DNA from 3 places in the Paraglaciecola sp. L3A3 genome. Region 2 is predicted to be linked to each of the others. Evidence: predicted binding sites of a transcription regulator. Region 2 holds the regulator's gene; each other region holds the start of a gene.
What was found. The regulator sigma-54, encoded in region 2, starts transcription at its own class of promoters, with help from an activator protein. The targets are predictions, from matches to a motif close to GTTGGCACGNNNNTNGNNT.
Positions count from the first base shown of each region.

Region 1 (5,703 bases), 480 kb from region 2:
AGCAAGGGCATGTTCTAAACCGGCTTTTAATTTACTTTTGGTCAGCAGCTCGACTCGCATTTGTTCAGAAAAAACTAACACGTTTGAATGACTCATTAACTTTTGTCGATACATAGCTGTATCTGCTAACAATATTAAATCTTGTCCTGTTGCTCCATGTTCAGGGTACATGGAAATACCGATAGTTGCGCCAACTGCCACTGAATTAATATTTAATTCAACAGGGCGTTTTATTTCAGTGATTAATTCTGTGGCAAATAATTTTGCTTCGGTAATATTAATATCTACCATAGCAATGACAAATTCATCGCCTCCCCATCTACAAACATGATATTTACCCGTGGTTGCTTTGGTTAGACGTTGAGCAACTCTAGCCAGAACTATGTCGCCAGTGGCATGACCATTTTGATCATTAATTGCTTTAAACCCATCTAAGTCTATAAATAGTATGGCAATATTTTGTTGTAAGGTTTCCGTCTTGTCGATCAGTTCTTTGAGAGTATTAGAGAAAGCTTTACGATTGGCTAGGTTGGTTAAAGGGTCAACATTTGAGGCTCTAATGACTTCTTTAGTGCGAAGGTTGACGGTTTCTTCTAGCATCTCATTCTGTTGGTGTATTTCATTTAATAGCTCGTCTTTATGGCTAATTAATTGATCGTTGTGGTGTTTGGTTTTAATGGCCTGCAAGGTGAACTTTGCTGACTTCAAACCAGAAATAACCATGACCCCAGCGAAACTAAGACCTAACATTCCCAAAACATAATGATGGCTATACTCAGACGTTAAACCCACTAGGGATATAGGCAGTAATAAAATAGTTGAATAGCTAATTGACATGATTTTATCGGCAGAGAGCACGGTACTTGCACCTCCTGCCATAGAGGAGAGAATAATAATAGTGGTCGAGAATTCAATTAATGACATTTGTGCAAAGAAATACACACCATAAAAGGACCATACTAGTGCAGTAGCTATACATCCGGCTCTGAACCTGAGGAGATCAACTGATTGATTTTCTTTTCCTGCTAGGCGTTTTGTTCTTTGCCAATATAACCAGTCGACAAATCTTGTTAATAAAATAAGTACCATGACAATAAACCAATATAGTTTATCGTTGTTTGAATTCGGCTGTTGAAAACCAAATGCCATACCTGCACTTGCGACTAAGCTAATTAATAGACCGCCCAATAAATCTTGATATAGTAAAAATTTACTATCAGTTTTTATTGCTATTTCTTCAGTGCTAACAGTCATTTATTCTTAATATAACCTAGTAATGGTGAGGTTAAAATTTTCTCATGTTTGTATACAATAACATTAGAATAGATTTGATAGAAACAAGCATCTACTAAAGTATTAGTTCTACCTAATTTATTTCTTTACAACTCTTTGCCATTTATAGTCGATTGAAACATGAAGCTATTTTGTTTGACTGGCCAGTTGTTCTGCTTTACGTTGTTCTCGCGCACTGACATGGGAATTTTGCCAATGGCCTTGTCGCCACCTATACAAATAGAAAACAGCCCGAACTGTTTCGTCTAATATTGCAGAAGCCATAATGCCGTATATTCCCCAGCCTAATGTAAATGCCATAAAATAAGCAACAGGCAGAGCAACTAACCAAGTAAATAATGGACCCACAATCGAAATTAAATAGCCATCACCTGTGGCTCTTAATACTCCTCCCACCATGATATTTATGGTACGAGGCGGCTCTGAAAGTGCCGCCAGTAAAAACATCCACATTGCCGCGCCAAGAACTACTTCATTGTCGGAATACATATTCATGATTGGTTGATGTAACGCGAAAAGAATAACCACCACTGCGCCAGAGCCCCAAAGGGCGACTTTTAAACTTTGTTTCATTTGTTGTATGGCTTGGTCGTATTGATGGGCTCCGACTTTTTGACAAATCAATACTTCGGTAGCCATGCGTAAAGCGACACTGGTTATTAAACCCAGCATAAAAGTATTGAAGGTATACACTTTGGCCGCAAGAGCTGCAGCGCCTAAACTGGCTGCCATGCCGTTTAGCACTATCATATTGATATCAAAAGACAGGGGTTCAATTAAATTAGGTACAGCGATACGACCTATGTTTTTTGAGGCGTTTTTAAATTCTTGTTTTATATTCAGCCAATGCAATTCTAGTTTTAAACGTAAGAATACCGCCAAGCCACTGACAATTACTCCCATAGAAGAACCCACTACACTAGCCCAAGCGACACCTTCGATGCCCATTTTGGGGAACCCCAACAAGCCAAATATGACAATGGCATTGCCAGTAACATTTGCCACAAAGTAGACAATATTGGCGTACATATTCCATTGTGGTTTTCCATACAGATTAAGTACTGATTGAAAAATACCTTTAAACGCCCACACCACCATCAACCAACACATAATACTCATATAAATATTGGCGTTTTTTTGTATTTGCCCCGGTAGACCCATTAATTCGGTTATATAGGGAGTCGCCCAAGACAATAAAGCGGTAAGTAATAAACTGCTGCACAATGCCCAAACAGCGTAAGTGCCGATAGTGGCATTGGTACGAGCGAGATTGCCTGCCCCTAAGCGCTGACTTGCTACTGCTGCCCCAGCAAAAATAGTGGCCCACAACATATTGCCGCAAAAAAACAAAACAGGTGCCATTGCCCCAGCGGCAGATGCCGCCGAGTCACTAATTCGACTGAGGAAAAAAGTGTCTAATAGTGGCACACTAAATTGTAGGCTCTGCTCGACCAACATAGGTCGGCTCATACCCCATAAGCCTTTTTTCTGAGCTGCTGTAGTTTCTTCTGACATAAGTAAAATACTTCTAAATAATGGCGTGTTTGTAGGTAGTTGCTAATACCGAGAAAGAAAAATCGATAAAGGGTTAAACCTTAACTAAGCCGCTATTTTAGTCTAACTAGCGCAAAATTTAAGTTACTAATTACAGTTAGCTAGTTATCAATATTATCGAAAGCAGACTAGGCAAAGAAAAGTAGAGTGGATTCAAATAAAGCAGCTTGTGGCAGCAAAAGCCAGTGTTAAAGAAACACATAAAAGAATGAGGGCGGCCTAAATTCCTGCAATGACGATGTGTAAAAGGGTATACATCCTCATTCTTGATAAAACTTTTAAGATGACTTTAAAGGACGGTATAAATTGCATGTCAGTCTGTAAAAACTACAGACTAAGTTCTTCACTATTCATATTGTTTTTAATAAAATCCTTATTTATCAGTTGTTTATATGTTGGCATGGGAATGGCTTTAGCTTAGATGCAGTATCAATTAGGAGCATCACAAGTCTAGAGTGAATAGACCGAAGGTGCTGTAAATCTCACTAATATATCTAAGAGGAATTATGATGAATAAAGAAATTGCAAAAGGAAAATGGCATCAGTTGAGCGGCTCAATCCAAGAAAAGTGGGGAGAGTTAAGCAATGATGAGATTACTCAGATAGAAGGAAAATTCGATAAATTTTACGGTAAAATGCAAGAAAAATACGGCATGAGTAAAGAAGAGGCTCAACGAGCTTTCGATGGGCTAAGCCAGCCAAGCATCTAACTGGCCAATCATTTAGCTTGCTAGCGCTGCTAAGTGTTTGCAGCTTAAATATGCCAAGACTTTGGGGATCTCACCCCAAAGTCTCAGTTAGCTTAATGACAGTCTAAGCAGCTGTAAGGTTCGTATGATCAATTATTTACAAACAAAAACGAAAGAACTTATCGATTCGCCCAAGTTATATGCAGTGCTATTTATTAGCTCATTTCTAGAATCGATAATTGTGCCGATCCCTTTAGAAACAATGTTAATTCCACTAATGCAAGCCCGGCGCAAGAAAATGTGGCTATTAGCATTTTGGGCAACAGTAGGTTGTATTCTTGGTGCGATAGTGGGTTATTCGCTAGGTTATTTTCTATTTGAAAAATTTACCGAACAAATTGCCAGTTGGTTTTCTGACCCGCAGCAATTAGAGCAAGTCACCAGCCAAATGCAAGATAAGGGCTTTCTGTATGTGTTGTCTATTGGCCTTTTACCTATACCTTTTCAAATAGCCATGTTAGCTGCGGGAGCGGCTAAGTACTCCTTTGGTATGTTTATATTAGCTACATTCATCGCTCGATCTGTGCGTTATTTTGGCTTGGCTTTGTTAGTGCTAATAGTAGGTAATCAAGCAGAAGCATTATTTAAAAAATATAAACTACACACAAGTATCGCTATCACACTATTGGTAGTGGTTATTTGGTTGGTCCTTTGAATGGCAAATATTAAGGTAGACAGCGCACCGTAAAGCAGAATCAATTAACCTGAACTCGGCTTATCCCGAAGCTCAGGTTAACTATTAGAAAACCCTAAATCGAAAGTGACCCGTGTAGTAGATAACTCTTTTTGGCTTTTAAGCATATAGGCAGCATGTTCTAAATGACAGTAGTTTAAAAACTCTATGGGGCTAGTGCTCGTTAACTGTTGGCAGTAAAGGCTAAATTTAAATGCGCTTGCTCTGTGTTGCTCGAACTCAAAAGAGCGCTGGCTATTTTTTAATAAAAAGATTCATTCAAGCGCCTTAATTAAGCGCATGTAAACTCTCGCTGAGTGTACCTTTATCAATGCGCATTGGTCTTAGGTCTTGATCTTCAATATGCCACATATCAACAAAGCCATCATAATTCCAAAGTGTGTTATTGAAATAATGAACTTTATTATGCATGGATTTGCTTCTAGGGCATAAGAAAATTGGCTGCCATCACTTTCAACTGTTTTGCTTGGTATTTTTCTTTCTTAGGAAATCGCATTAATATTGTCTACATGTTTTTTGTTAACAATGTTGTTGTTAATGTTATCTTTGTGTAACTTTTATCCAAAACAATAATGGCACGACTCAACAAGCGTAAGCAATTGACTTGTTTTTCGGGGCCGAAAGAGGTGACTTAATGAATGTTTTAAGCAATAAATCTTTGCTGTCTGTTGTCCTAGCTGTCAGCCTAGGTGTAGCTATTAGTGCTTGTGGAGGAGGGGGCAGTGATTCAACACCCTCTGAGAATCCCAGCCTAGCGCCTGATCCAGACCCGACTCCTGCCCCGGATCCAGACCCCACTCCCATGGGTAAACAGGTGGATATCAATTTTGACACTAAGCATAGTGTAGGCGGTATCGATACGTTCGATCGTCAAAAGTTTATTACTATTCATTCCAGTTCGAGCGAGAATGACTGGGGTGAAAATGATGGTCATACTCAAAATGCGCCTAATGACGATCCCAATTTAATGGTTAATTTTGTGACTGATAATGATGTTTATTTTGGTCGTGTAACAGGTTCAATCGGTTGGGCGTTAAGAAATGTAAGTGAAGACCCCACTAAATCAGGTTTTGTGGATGAAGCTTCGGCAACCACTGTTGGTGGCAATTTCCGTTGGACTTACGCAAATAGTAGTGCCAAGAAGTATGCTGATGCTCGACTTCCTGAAATACAGGCTCGTTCATTGGATATGATCCAAGGTGGACAACAACATCCTTATTGGCCAGAAGGTACACCAATCAATCCATTAGCTGGTGATCCTTGGGCATTTTCTCAAGCGGATACTGATGAAGAGCCTTTAGGTACAGCAACCGGACATTACATGGGCCAGTATTTGTCTAAGTTCTTCAAGAATAATGACAGTGAATCTTGGGAGGCTAAACCTAAATATTTCGAAATCATGAACGAACCTTT
Region 1 is NZ_CP047023.1:4,145,302-4,151,004, reverse strand. It holds gene GQR87_RS17285 (bifunctional diguanylate cyclase/phosphodiesterase) at 1-1,254, opposite strand, end outside; gene GQR87_RS17280 (MATE family efflux transporter) at 1,420-2,808, opposite strand; gene GQR87_RS17275 (CsbD family protein) at 3,354-3,557, shown strand; gene GQR87_RS17270 (YqaA family protein) at 3,682-4,251, shown strand; gene GQR87_RS17265 (hypothetical protein) at 4,925-5,703, shown strand, end outside.
Region 1: a site for sigma-54 is predicted at 3,242-3,260, ahead of GQR87_RS17275 (CsbD family protein). Genes of this name have one in related genera too.

Region 2 (5,703 bases):
ACTGCCACACTAGTGATGGGTGATGCCTTAGCTGTTGCCTTACTAGATGAAAGAGGTTTTACCTCAGAAGACTTTGCTCTGTCACATCCTGGTGGGTCTTTAGGTAAAAAATTACTATTATCCCTTGCTGATATCATGGTTAAAGGAGAAGCTTTACCCTTAGTCACTCCTGAACACACTTTACGTCAGGCATTAGTCGAAATATCTCATAAAGCGCTTGGTATGACTGGAATTGTCGAGCAATCAGGTCAATTAGTCGGTATATTTACCGATGGTGATTTACGTCGAGTATTGGATGACAAAATTGACGTACACCACACAACAATCAAACAAATAATGACCCAAAATAGTATAACCGCCTCCCCTGAAATGCTCGCGGCTGAGGTATTAAAATTGATGCAACAGCATAAAATTAATTCTTTATTCGTCACGGATGCGGCTAACAAACCTATTGGCGCAATCAATATGCAAATATTACTTCAAGCAGGAATTATTTAATGACTTCAATTGATACTCCATATGGCCCAATCAACAGTGCTTTATTGCAAAGATTAAAAAAAATTAAATTACTGGCCTGTGATGTTGACGGTGTTTTTTCTGACGGCAGAATATACATGGGTCAAGATGGAGAAGAACTAAAAGCCTTTCACACAAAAGATGGCTACGGAATAAAAGCCATACAAAAAATGGGTATAGAAGTAGCGATTATTACCGGACGCAGTTCGAATATGGTCGAAACAAGAATGACTTCTCTAGGGGTAAAACATATTTTACAAGGCTGTGAAAACAAACGCCCAGCCCTCGAAAAACTACAAGCCGAGCTTGGTCTAAATACTAACTCAACGGCTGCGATTGGTGATGATATGCCCGATATAGGAATGTTCCAACTTTCCGCATTAAATGTGTGTGTACAAGATGGACATCCAGTTGTAGCCAATAGTGCCCATTATGTTACCCGGACAAAAGGTGGATTTGGCGCTGTACGAGAATTGTGCGATTTAATTTTACTGGCCAATAACCAGCTGCAATTAATTCACGGCTCTAGTGTATGAATAGAGTCACTGTCTGTATCGGCTTATTGTTTATTCTCGCATTAGCTTTAAGCCTACCCGGCTGGTTACAAAAAGAAGAAATAATCCCCATTTCACAAACAGAAGAAGCTTGGATCCCAAATTATCAAGCCAAAAAAATGCGTAGCACTCTTTACGATAAAACCGGTAAAATCAATCATCAAGTTTTTGCAGAATATATGGAAAACTATGATTTATTAGGATTTACCCTCTTTAAGCAGCCTGAATATTTGCTATTTTCTCAAACCGAACATCCTTGGCAAGTCAATGCACAAGAAGGCACCTTATACGAAGACCAACGTTTACAATTCGAGAACGATGTCGAAATCAAGAGCTTAAATAAAGATGGTTATGTTCAAACCATACGTACCAGTTTTGTAGAAATAAATTTAATTGACAAAACCATGACCTCAGATCAGGCTGTAGAAATTATCGGTCCAAACTATGTCATTAACAGCAACGGCTTTACCGTTAGCCTTGAAACCCAAAAATACGAGTTACTAGATCATGTTAAAACCGTTTACCAGCCATCTTCTCAAGACTAAGTTAGTTCTTGCAATTTTAGTGTCGACATCAGCATTTGCCGGCAAGGAAGACTTTACTCAAACCATCAAAGTTGCCTCTAATTATCAAGAAGGTGATGGCATTAATAAGCAAGCTATATATCGTGGTAATGTTCAAATTAGCCAAGGCAGCCTTGTCGTGACCGCCGATGAAGTCAAAGTAGATGCCAGCCAAGGTGAGGGAAATGAAATATTCATTGCCACAGGCAATCCAGCAGAATATTCTCAGCAGCAGGAAGATGGTAGTAAAGTTACCGCCAAAGCTAAAGAAATCATGTACAGAAGAGATACTCGCTCTTTATCACTTAAAGGTGATGCACAAATCGAACAAAACTCCAGCAGTGTGAAAGGTAATTCGATTATGTTCAACATGGAGCTTGAACAAATCATTGCTCAAGGCAATAATCAAGAAAGTGGTCGGGTTATTACAATTTTCCAACCCGAATCTAAAAACAAAGTTAACAGCGTCAAACAACAGGGATCAAAACCTTAATGGCCGTATTAAAAGCCTCTCATTTAGCCAAGTCTTATAAATCACGACAAGTTGTTAGAGATGTCAGCTTAGAGGTATCCACAGGACAAATTGTTGGCTTGTTAGGGCCAAATGGTGCCGGAAAAACCACAACCTTTTATATGATTGTTGGCTTAGTCCCCCTTGATAAGGGTGAAATATATATTGATCAACAAGCTTTAACTTTACAACCCATGCATGTCCGAGCCCGACAAGGTATCGGTTATTTACCACAAGAAGCCTCTATTTTTAGAAAGCTCACTGTTTATCAGAATTTAATGGCTATATTGCAAACTCGCAAAGAGCTATCCAAAGAACAAAGAGAACAACAGGCTGACTCATTATTGGATGAGTTTAACATTAACCATATTCGCAACAGCTTAGGCATGAGCCTTTCTGGTGGAGAACGCCGCCGTGTAGAAATTGCTCGGGCACTGGCAGCAGATCCTGAGTTTATTCTACTTGACGAACCATTTGCAGGGGTCGACCCTATTTCAGTAAATGATATAAAAAAAATAATTCAACATTTACGAGACCGAGGGATAGGTGTATTAATTACTGACCATAACGTACGTGAAACCTTAGATGTATGCGAAAAAGCTTATATAGTAAGTCACGGTGAACTCATTGCATCTGGTACCTCAGAAGAAGTTTTAAGTGATCAACGTGTAAGAGATGTATACCTTGGTGAGCAATTCAGGCTATAGTTAGCCATAAATTGACTCGGCTGATATCAACAACGAATTAAACATAAATTAAACATAAGAAGTAAATGAAACCCTCTTTACAGTTAAAATTTAGCCAACAACTCACAATGACACCTCAGTTGCAGCAAGCGATTAAGCTCCTGCAACTGTCTACACTTGACTTACAAACAGAGATCCAAGAGGCACTTGATTCAAACCCTCTATTGGAAGTAGACGAGCAATTTGATAGTGCTGGTGATAAAGCTTTAGAAACCAATCATGATGCCAATGGCGCAAATGACGCTTCAGAGGTCAATGTCGACAATATTGACTCAGGCGATGCTTTACAAAACAACGATATTCCAGAAGACTTACCATTAGATAGCACTTGGGATGAATATTTAAGTGCTTCATCTGCCCCAGCGCCTTCACCTGTTAGCAGTTCTGGCCCGTCACATGATGACGACCAAATTTTCCAAGGTGAGACCACTGACAATATTCAAGACCATTTACTTTGGCAAGTGCGCCTGACCCATTTCAGCGATAACGATCAAGCCATAGCTATCGCCATTATTGATTCTATTGATGAAGGTGGTTATTTAACCATCAGCACAGAAGAAGTATTGGCCAGCATGGACGATGAAGAAATTGAGTTAGATGAAGTAGAAGTGGTACTTAAACGTATTCAAATGCTCGATCCAATCGGCTCTGGCGCCAGAAGCGCACAAGAATGCCTACTGATTCAATTAAAACAGTTTGCAGCTGAAACTCCATGGCTAGCAGAAGCCAAAATGTTAATTACCGACTATTGTGATCTGATTGGTAGTAAAGATTATCGTACCTTAATGCGTAAAACTCGTCTAAAAGAAGAAGAGTTACGAGAAGCCATGCGTTTACTACAAACGCTCAACCCTCGTCCGGGTACGGCTATCGTTACTGGAGAACCAGAATACGTTATTCCAGATGTATCGGTAAGCAAAAAAAATGGTCGCTGGGCCGTTGAACTTAACCCAGACAGTTTGCCAAAGCTGAACGTAAATCAGCAATATGCAGCCATGAGTAAAAGTGTCAAAAACAGTTCTGATAGCCAATTTATTCGTTCTCATTTACAAGAAGCCAAATGGTTTATTAAAAGTGTTGAGAGTCGGAACGAAACCTTATTAAAAGTATCTAATTGTATAGTACAACAACAAATGGGATTTTTTGAACACGGTCCCGAAATGATGAAACCTATGGTGTTAAATGATGTGGCAGAAATGGTGGACATGCACGAATCGACTATTTCACGAGTAACCACGCAAAAGTATATGCATACACCTAGAGGTATTTTTGAACTTAAATATTTTTTCTCAAGCCATGTAGCAACAGATGCGGGCGGAGAATGTTCATCAACAGCCATTAGAGCGTTGATCAAAAAGCTGGTCGCAGCTGAAAAGCCAAGTAAACCTTTAAGCGACAGCAAAATTGCACAATTGTTGGCCGACCAAGGTATACAAGTGGCCAGGCGAACAATAGCAAAATACCGGGAATCATTATTGATACCCCCGTCTAACCAACGTAAGAGCCTATTATAGGCGAATTTTAGAAGGAAGAGGCGATATGCAAATTAACCTTACTGGTCATCATGTAGATATTACAGATTCTTTGAGAGACTATGTCGACACTAAATTCACCAAGTTAGAACGACATTTTGATCATATCAACAATGTGCACGTAATTTTAAATGTAGAAAAGCTTAGTCAAAAAGCCGAAGCTACATTACACCTCAGTGGAACGGAGGTGTTCGCAACATCTGAGCATGCAGATATGTATGCAGCAATAGATGGCTTAATCGATAAACTTGATAGACAAGTGATTAGGCATAAGGAAAAAGTCAAACGCCATTAACTATAGAATCCCATAATGGAAATTAAAGACATTCTTCACCCTGACTGCACTTTATGTGCAGTTCAGGGCACTAGTAAAAAAAGAGTACTTGAACTCATTAGCCAAACGGCGTCTCAAGTGATTAGCAACATAGATCAAGCAACCATACTGGCCAGTTTAACCGGCAGAGAAAAAATGGGTAGCACTGGGATTGGCAATGGTATCGCCCTCCCCCATGGTAGATTAAAAGATCTAGAAAATGTCTTAGCCATAGTGGTCACCAGTGAAACACCTATTCCCTATGATGCTATTGACAATCAACCTGTAGATATTTTTATTGCTATTTTAGTGCCAGAAGAAAAAGCATCCGAACACTTAGGTACTTTATCTGCGATTGCCCAAAAATTAACGAACAAAGATACATTACATAGAATTCGCAGTGCAAAAACTAATCAAGAACTATTTGAGGTTATGAGCTAAATGAAACTCATCATTATCAGCGGACGATCAGGCTCAGGTAAATCTGTAGTATTACGAGCATTGGAAGATCTCGGTTACTATTGTGTAGACAATATCCCAGTTAACTTGTTGCCCACTCTGACCCACACAGTGGTAGATGAATACGATCAAGTGGCAGTAAGTATCGACGTAAGAAACTTACCGAAAGACACTAACGAGCTAGTGGAAATTCTCGATTATTTACCTTCTACATGGAATCTAACCATACTTTATCTAGATGCCAGTGATGATATTTTGATTAAACGTTTTAGTGAAACTAGACGTTTACACCCACTGTCTAAACAAAATAAATCGTTGTCTGATGCGATCCAAGCTGAAAGTAAATTATTAGCCCCTATTGCCGAACGGGCTGACCTTTATTTAGATACCGATCAGTTATCAGTTCACCAATTAGCTGAAATAGTACGTGAAAGGATTTTGGGTAAAAAAAGTTCTAGATTAGTATTAGTGTTTGAATCATTTGGTTTTAAATATGGCATTCCCAAAGA
Region 2 is NZ_CP047023.1:4,628,814-4,634,516, forward strand. It holds gene GQR87_RS19100 (KpsF/GutQ family sugar-phosphate isomerase) at 1-498, shown strand, start outside; gene kdsC (3-deoxy-manno-octulosonate-8-phosphatase KdsC) at 498-1,052, shown strand; gene lptC (LPS export ABC transporter periplasmic protein LptC) at 1,049-1,615, shown strand; gene lptA (lipopolysaccharide transport periplasmic protein LptA) at 1,578-2,126, shown strand; gene lptB (LPS export ABC transporter ATP-binding protein) at 2,126-2,851, shown strand; gene GQR87_RS19125 (RNA polymerase factor sigma-54) at 2,917-4,404, shown strand; gene hpf (ribosome hibernation promoting factor) at 4,430-4,717, shown strand; gene ptsN (PTS IIA-like nitrogen regulatory protein PtsN) at 4,733-5,176, shown strand; gene rapZ (RNase adapter RapZ) at 5,177-5,703, shown strand, end outside.

Region 3 (5,703 bases), 230 kb from region 2:
CGCCACATTCATTACCGATTGGCGATTGTCACCAGCGTCTAGGCGTAATTTATCACCAGTGCGTAGGCCTAAATCTAGAGCCAATTGACTGCCAATTAAAATATCATTGGCGCTAATATTAGCATTACCTTCAAGTAGATAGCTGCTTAAATCAATAATCCCGCGATAGCGTTGTGGATCAATACCCATAATTGCGACAGACGATCGAGCCGTGCCTTTTTGTGCAAAGGCAGGCCCTGAGATTAACGGAGATACAGCAGTGAATACTGCATATTGATCAAGTGTATTGCGTATCTCTTGCCAGTTATTAATGGTTTGTAGGTCTTGTGCGCGGGGGCTTTCTAATGCCCAGATATATTTATCTGTAGGGATTTTAGAAAAGTTATTGTGCTGTTTTTTTGCTTTGATACTAATGTGTGCTTGGGTGCCTAGGGTTTTATCGATCATGTTATTTTGTAGCCCAAGCATCAGGGCTGTGATAAACACAATAACAGCAGCCCCTACTGAAATGGCGACACTGATTAAAAGCGTTTGCAGTGGGTTGTCTGCCAAAAAACGTAGCGCAATACGCCATTCAATCCATAGGGACTGCCGTAAGTGAGTTATGCCATTAACGAATGACATACTGAACCGGCTCAAAGCTGACACGTGCCCGTTGACCATTAGTTAAACTGTTGCCTTGCACTACAACATCGCCTTCGGCCAAGCCAGAGATGATTTCACTGTGGCTGGTGTTGCGTAAACCCAGTGTTACCTCAACAGTGCTCACTTCTCCATTTTGCCAACGCATCACTTGGGCGTTGTCAGCCGAGACAGATAACAAATAATCGTTGGGTAACACCAAAGTAGATTCACGTTGCGCGGCAATAATATTGGCAGATACCGTCATACCTTGAAGAAATTCAGGACCAACGCCCGCATTATTTTTCTGAATTTTAATATGTACATCGATGGTGCCACGACCGCTATCTACAGCAGGGGCAATAAAATGCACTATGCCTGGCACTGTGATATCTGGCCACGCATCGGCGATTAATTGCACCTGTTGATTTAAACGCACTGGGGCAAAGTTTTTCTCATCAAGTGCGATCACAACTTCTAAGCTGTCGTTAGTTTGGCTATTACAATCTGAGCAATCACTGCGAGCAATTTCGAGTAAGGTTTTTCCAGGTTGTACAAGATCGCCAGGTTCAACATTACGGGTTTGTACCCGACCGTTAAATGGGGCATAAAGCTGTGTTTTTGCAAGCTCGGCTTCGGCACTGGCAATACGTTGCTGTAATAAACGTTCTTCGCTGTTGCCCGCCGCTAAGGCTTGAGTAGCTAGTTTTGCACGGGTCAAGGCGTTTTGAGCACTCTGCTCCAACCTCTGAGCCTGTTCAACTTGTTCAATAGGCACTAAACCTTGGTCGGCTAGTGATTTTCTACGCTTGGCTTCGCGACTAGCCTGCTGTAAATTATCGCGGGCCTCAACTAAAGCTGCCTCAGCTTGCGGGCGACTATTATTTTGTAATTGTTGCAGTAAGGTTTGTGCTTGCGCTAGGCGTGATTGTAGTTCTTTGGGGTTAAGCTCAATGAGTAAATCCCCTTTGTTGACCTGATCACCTTCTCGTACATGGCGAGCTAATACGGTACCGGTAATTTCACTACCAATACGGGCTAATGATTGATAACGCACTTCGCCACTGGCAACAATACGTAGTTCAAGAGGTAACATTTCAACGTTAATAGCCGGCAAAATAGGGCCTCGCCATTTTTGTATACCGATGAAGGAGGCAATACAAATCGAGACTATGACTATTCCATAAATTATGCGCATGTAACCTCGTTTTACTTTGCTTCGTCCATTTGATTTTATCGCTTGGATCCGCTGGTTATTTATATTTGCAGTGGCTTGTTACATTAACGTTGTTAACAGTCACTAACTTTGCCAGATAGAGATATGGTATGGGTTGTTGTGTTAGGGCACAAGGCCAGAGCGAATGTTTTCGATCAAATTACCCATAAAAAATACCTAGGGCCTTCATTAAAGAGGACTTAATGTTGTTGCAGTAAAGTATGTTGTATAGGCGTACACTTACCTTACATTTATTGAGCAACCCTTAAGAGCTAAATCATTATGTTAGTTATTTTTTCTAGTCCGGCCAGTGCCAACATTACTATGTTTGGTGATGTAGCAGTACAATTGCTGAAAATGCTGGGCCATAGCGGTACTGTTCCTAGTGCGATAAGGGCTGAAGATATTCCAGCTGCATTGGCGAGCCTAGAAGCAGCGCTCGGTGTAGCTCAGCAACAACCCGAAGCAGATGAGTCTACAGATGATAACGAAGACGCTCCTTTGGTGAGTCTACATAAACGTGCTTTACCTTTAATCGATATGCTTAAAGCTGCAGCAAAAGACGAAAATAGCGTGCAGTGGGCTAACCAATAGCAATTTTGCATCACGCTGTTGTATTCTGCTTCTAGGTTTACTCTGTGACCAATTCTTTTGCTTTTAAGCTCGAATCTCGTGGTTATATAATGCTCCATGCAGCTTTAATAATGGCAAAAAAAAAGCCCCTTTGGAGAGGGGCTGGGATAAATCTAGATAAATAAATATTAACTTTCTAGCGTTAATTCATCGATGACTCTTTCTACATCGTCTGTGTTTTTAGCTATGGCAATAGCAAGTTGACGTTCTGAGTCGTTGGTTACATAGCCTGCTAGGGTCACTACACCATCATTTACTTCTACTTCAATATCTAAACCACTGACTTCTGATTCAAACAGTAATCTAGTTTTTACTACTGTTTCTACTTTTGAGTCTTTCAGATCTTGCATCATTTCGCTGTCTTGGTTATCTGTTTGCTCAGAGACGATTGTCAGCTTGTTATCTACATCTGTTACTCCGTCTAACGAAGAAACTAATTCTTCGGCAAGAGCTTTGTCGACTGAGGTGTCAACTTTACCGGTTAGAATAACTGTGCCATTTTGTACATCAGTATTGATATCAAACGAATTTAAGTTGCCATTAAATAACAAAGTTGATTCGGCTTTGCCGTCAATCCATGCGTCTTTGGCGCCTTCTTTCCAAGTGTTCTCAGCATTAGCTGTAAAAGATGCTGTACTAATAACAGTGGCGATTAATAGTGAAAGGGTTGTACGTTTCATATTGTTTCTCCTGTTTAAAGTTCACAGAACCTAATGCCAGTTGAATGCCAGTTTTTAAGTTGTTGATATTTATCGGTTTTATTTTTTTTCTGGGGTTGGGGAACTGCTATCCATGTAATCATTACTTATATTATTGTAAAAATTTCATCTTAAGTTGCGACGTTATTACAGTCGGTATAAAAAGCAGTCAGTCGAGGTCTTAATTGTACTGGGCAAAGAATACAATTTGCTCTGTAATTATTTCATGCAAGCAATGAATGAGCTTTTTCTAATAATCATCTAATTTCATTTTTAAGCTTTAAAACAATTACTTACATGGTTTTTATCAATCTGGTACATAACTGGCTTTAAGTCTATGGAATTCATTTACTAAAGAGGTTAAGTATGGATATTTTCACTGCTCTTCGTAGCGACCATGACAAACAAAGATTTTTAATGAAGATTTTAGTGGATACATCGGGTGATTCAGCTAGCCGTCGAGATTTTTTCGCTGAGTTAAAAATACAACTTGCTGATCATGCCACGGCTGAAGAAAGATATTTTTATGCACCATTACTCAAGTCAGACAATACTGTTCAACTGACCCGACATGGTATAGCTGAACATCATGAAATAGACGAATTAGTAGAAGATTTAGAACAAACGGCAATGACCGCACCAGAATGGTTAAAAACCATGAAGGCTTTACAACATAAAGTGCTACATCACATAGATGAAGAAGAGCGAGAGTTTTTCCAACAAGCCGGTAAGGTGTTAAGTCCAACGCAAAAAATTGAGTTGGCTGCTGAATATCAAAAAGAGATGAAAGCTGAATAGTAGGAATACCAGCCAAGTGTTCACAGCACTTGGCTGGTGTGCTGTTAATAGAGAATGCAAGTAGACGCTTACTTTAGATAGAAGTGATTGTATAAGGATCTGGCATGGAGATAATTAAATTAGACAAATTCTTAAGTTTAATTGATGAGAAGTTACAAACTTGGTTAGAGGCCAGTATTAAACATTTGCCAAATTTTGTGGTGGCAATTGTCATTATTATAGTGTTTTCAATTATCGCTAGGTTTGTTGCTAAAACTGCCGGTCAAATTTTCCGTAAAACCTTAGATTCAAAACAAATTGCTTCACTTTTGGCATCTATTGTTAGGGTTTGTATCTTAGCTGCAGGTCTTTTTGTTGCATTAGATTTTTTAGGTTTGTCTGGCACAGTTACATCGTTATTGGCGGGTGCTGGTATTGTTGGCTTAGCCATAGGTTTTGCGTTTCAAGATATGACCGAAAACTTCATTGCAGGTATTGCAATGGGGATCAGGAAGCCATTTCAGATAGGTGATGTGATTAAAACCGACAAGGTGTTTGGTACCGTTAAAACCATTAATCTCCGTAACACTTTGGTTGAAACATTTTTTGGTCAGCTAGAAATAGTGCCGAACAAAATTTTATTTAGAAACATTTTGACTAACTTCACCACTACTCATATTAGACGTGTAGAGGTTCCCGTAGGTATTTCTTATGCCGACGACCCTCAAAAGGCCGCTGATGTGATCGTTGAGGCAATTAACCAATGTGATTTTGTGATTAAAAAAGAAGAAACCGCAGTTTTTGCTGAAAGTTTTGCTGATAGTAGTATCAATTTATTAGTCTGGTTTTGGATTGATTACCCAGGCGAACCGGGCTTTATGCAAGCTAGGCATGATGCAGTGATTACTGTTAAACAAGCTTTAGCTGAAGCAGATATACTGATCCCGTTCCCAATACGTACCTTAGACTTTGCCGCCAAAGGTGGCGAAAAACTAAACGCTATGTTACAACCTGTAGATAAAACGAATAGTGAGTCCCAAGTAAAAGAAACTTAATATATTTTAAATTTGGAGGTTCTATGAGTTCAATAATAAACATTTTGATAATGGCTGGGCTAGTGATTTTTGTTATCTTCGTGGCTGGAATAATAATGGCTAAGAAGCATAATTCAAAAGATGACTAAGCACTAAAGCTGGTTACTTTTTCAGGGACGACAATGAAAACTAAAATTGTTCAGCAGTATAAATTGCCAATTGGTATGCTTAACATACTTGCTCTATCTGGCGATAAATGTGTCGGCGTTGGTGTTAATCATAACTTTGAAAATAAGCTAGTGGTAATGCAGAATGGGCAGTATCAAATCCTAGACTATGAAATTCCTAAATTAAAAGGCTCTGATATTTATCACAGAACGGCATTATTTAAGACTGACAAGGGTTTTGGCTGTGTTTTCGATAATGTAGTGGTTAAATACTCTTTTGATAATAGCGAATTTGTAGAGTATGTAATTAAAAACATGCCTCCATTAGATAAACAAGGACGACAAACTGGGCCGTTAAAAGCTGTAGTGGTGAATGATGAAAATGACCTATTAGTTTTGCTTGAAGATTATTTTTACAAGTCCAGGGGTAAGATACTCGCTAGATTAAAAATAGGTCCAAAAGTCGCAAGTTATGAACCTTTCTTTTTTGTAATACCGGCTAAAAATCAGAGTATAAATTTTGAATGTTGTGATATTGGATACCAAGACAAAATCCT
Region 3 is NZ_CP047023.1:4,856,089-4,861,791, reverse strand. It holds gene GQR87_RS20160 (ABC transporter permease) at 1-624, opposite strand, end outside; gene GQR87_RS20155 (efflux RND transporter periplasmic adaptor subunit) at 611-1,819, opposite strand; gene GQR87_RS20150 (DUF1840 domain-containing protein) at 2,120-2,431, shown strand; gene GQR87_RS20145 (BON domain-containing protein) at 2,599-3,150, opposite strand; gene GQR87_RS20140 (hemerythrin domain-containing protein) at 3,535-3,966, shown strand; gene GQR87_RS20135 (mechanosensitive ion channel family protein) at 4,071-5,000, shown strand; gene GQR87_RS20130 (hypothetical protein) at 5,162-5,703, shown strand, end outside.
Region 3: a site for sigma-54 is predicted at 3,480-3,498, ahead of GQR87_RS20140 (hemerythrin domain-containing protein). Genes of this name have one in related genera too.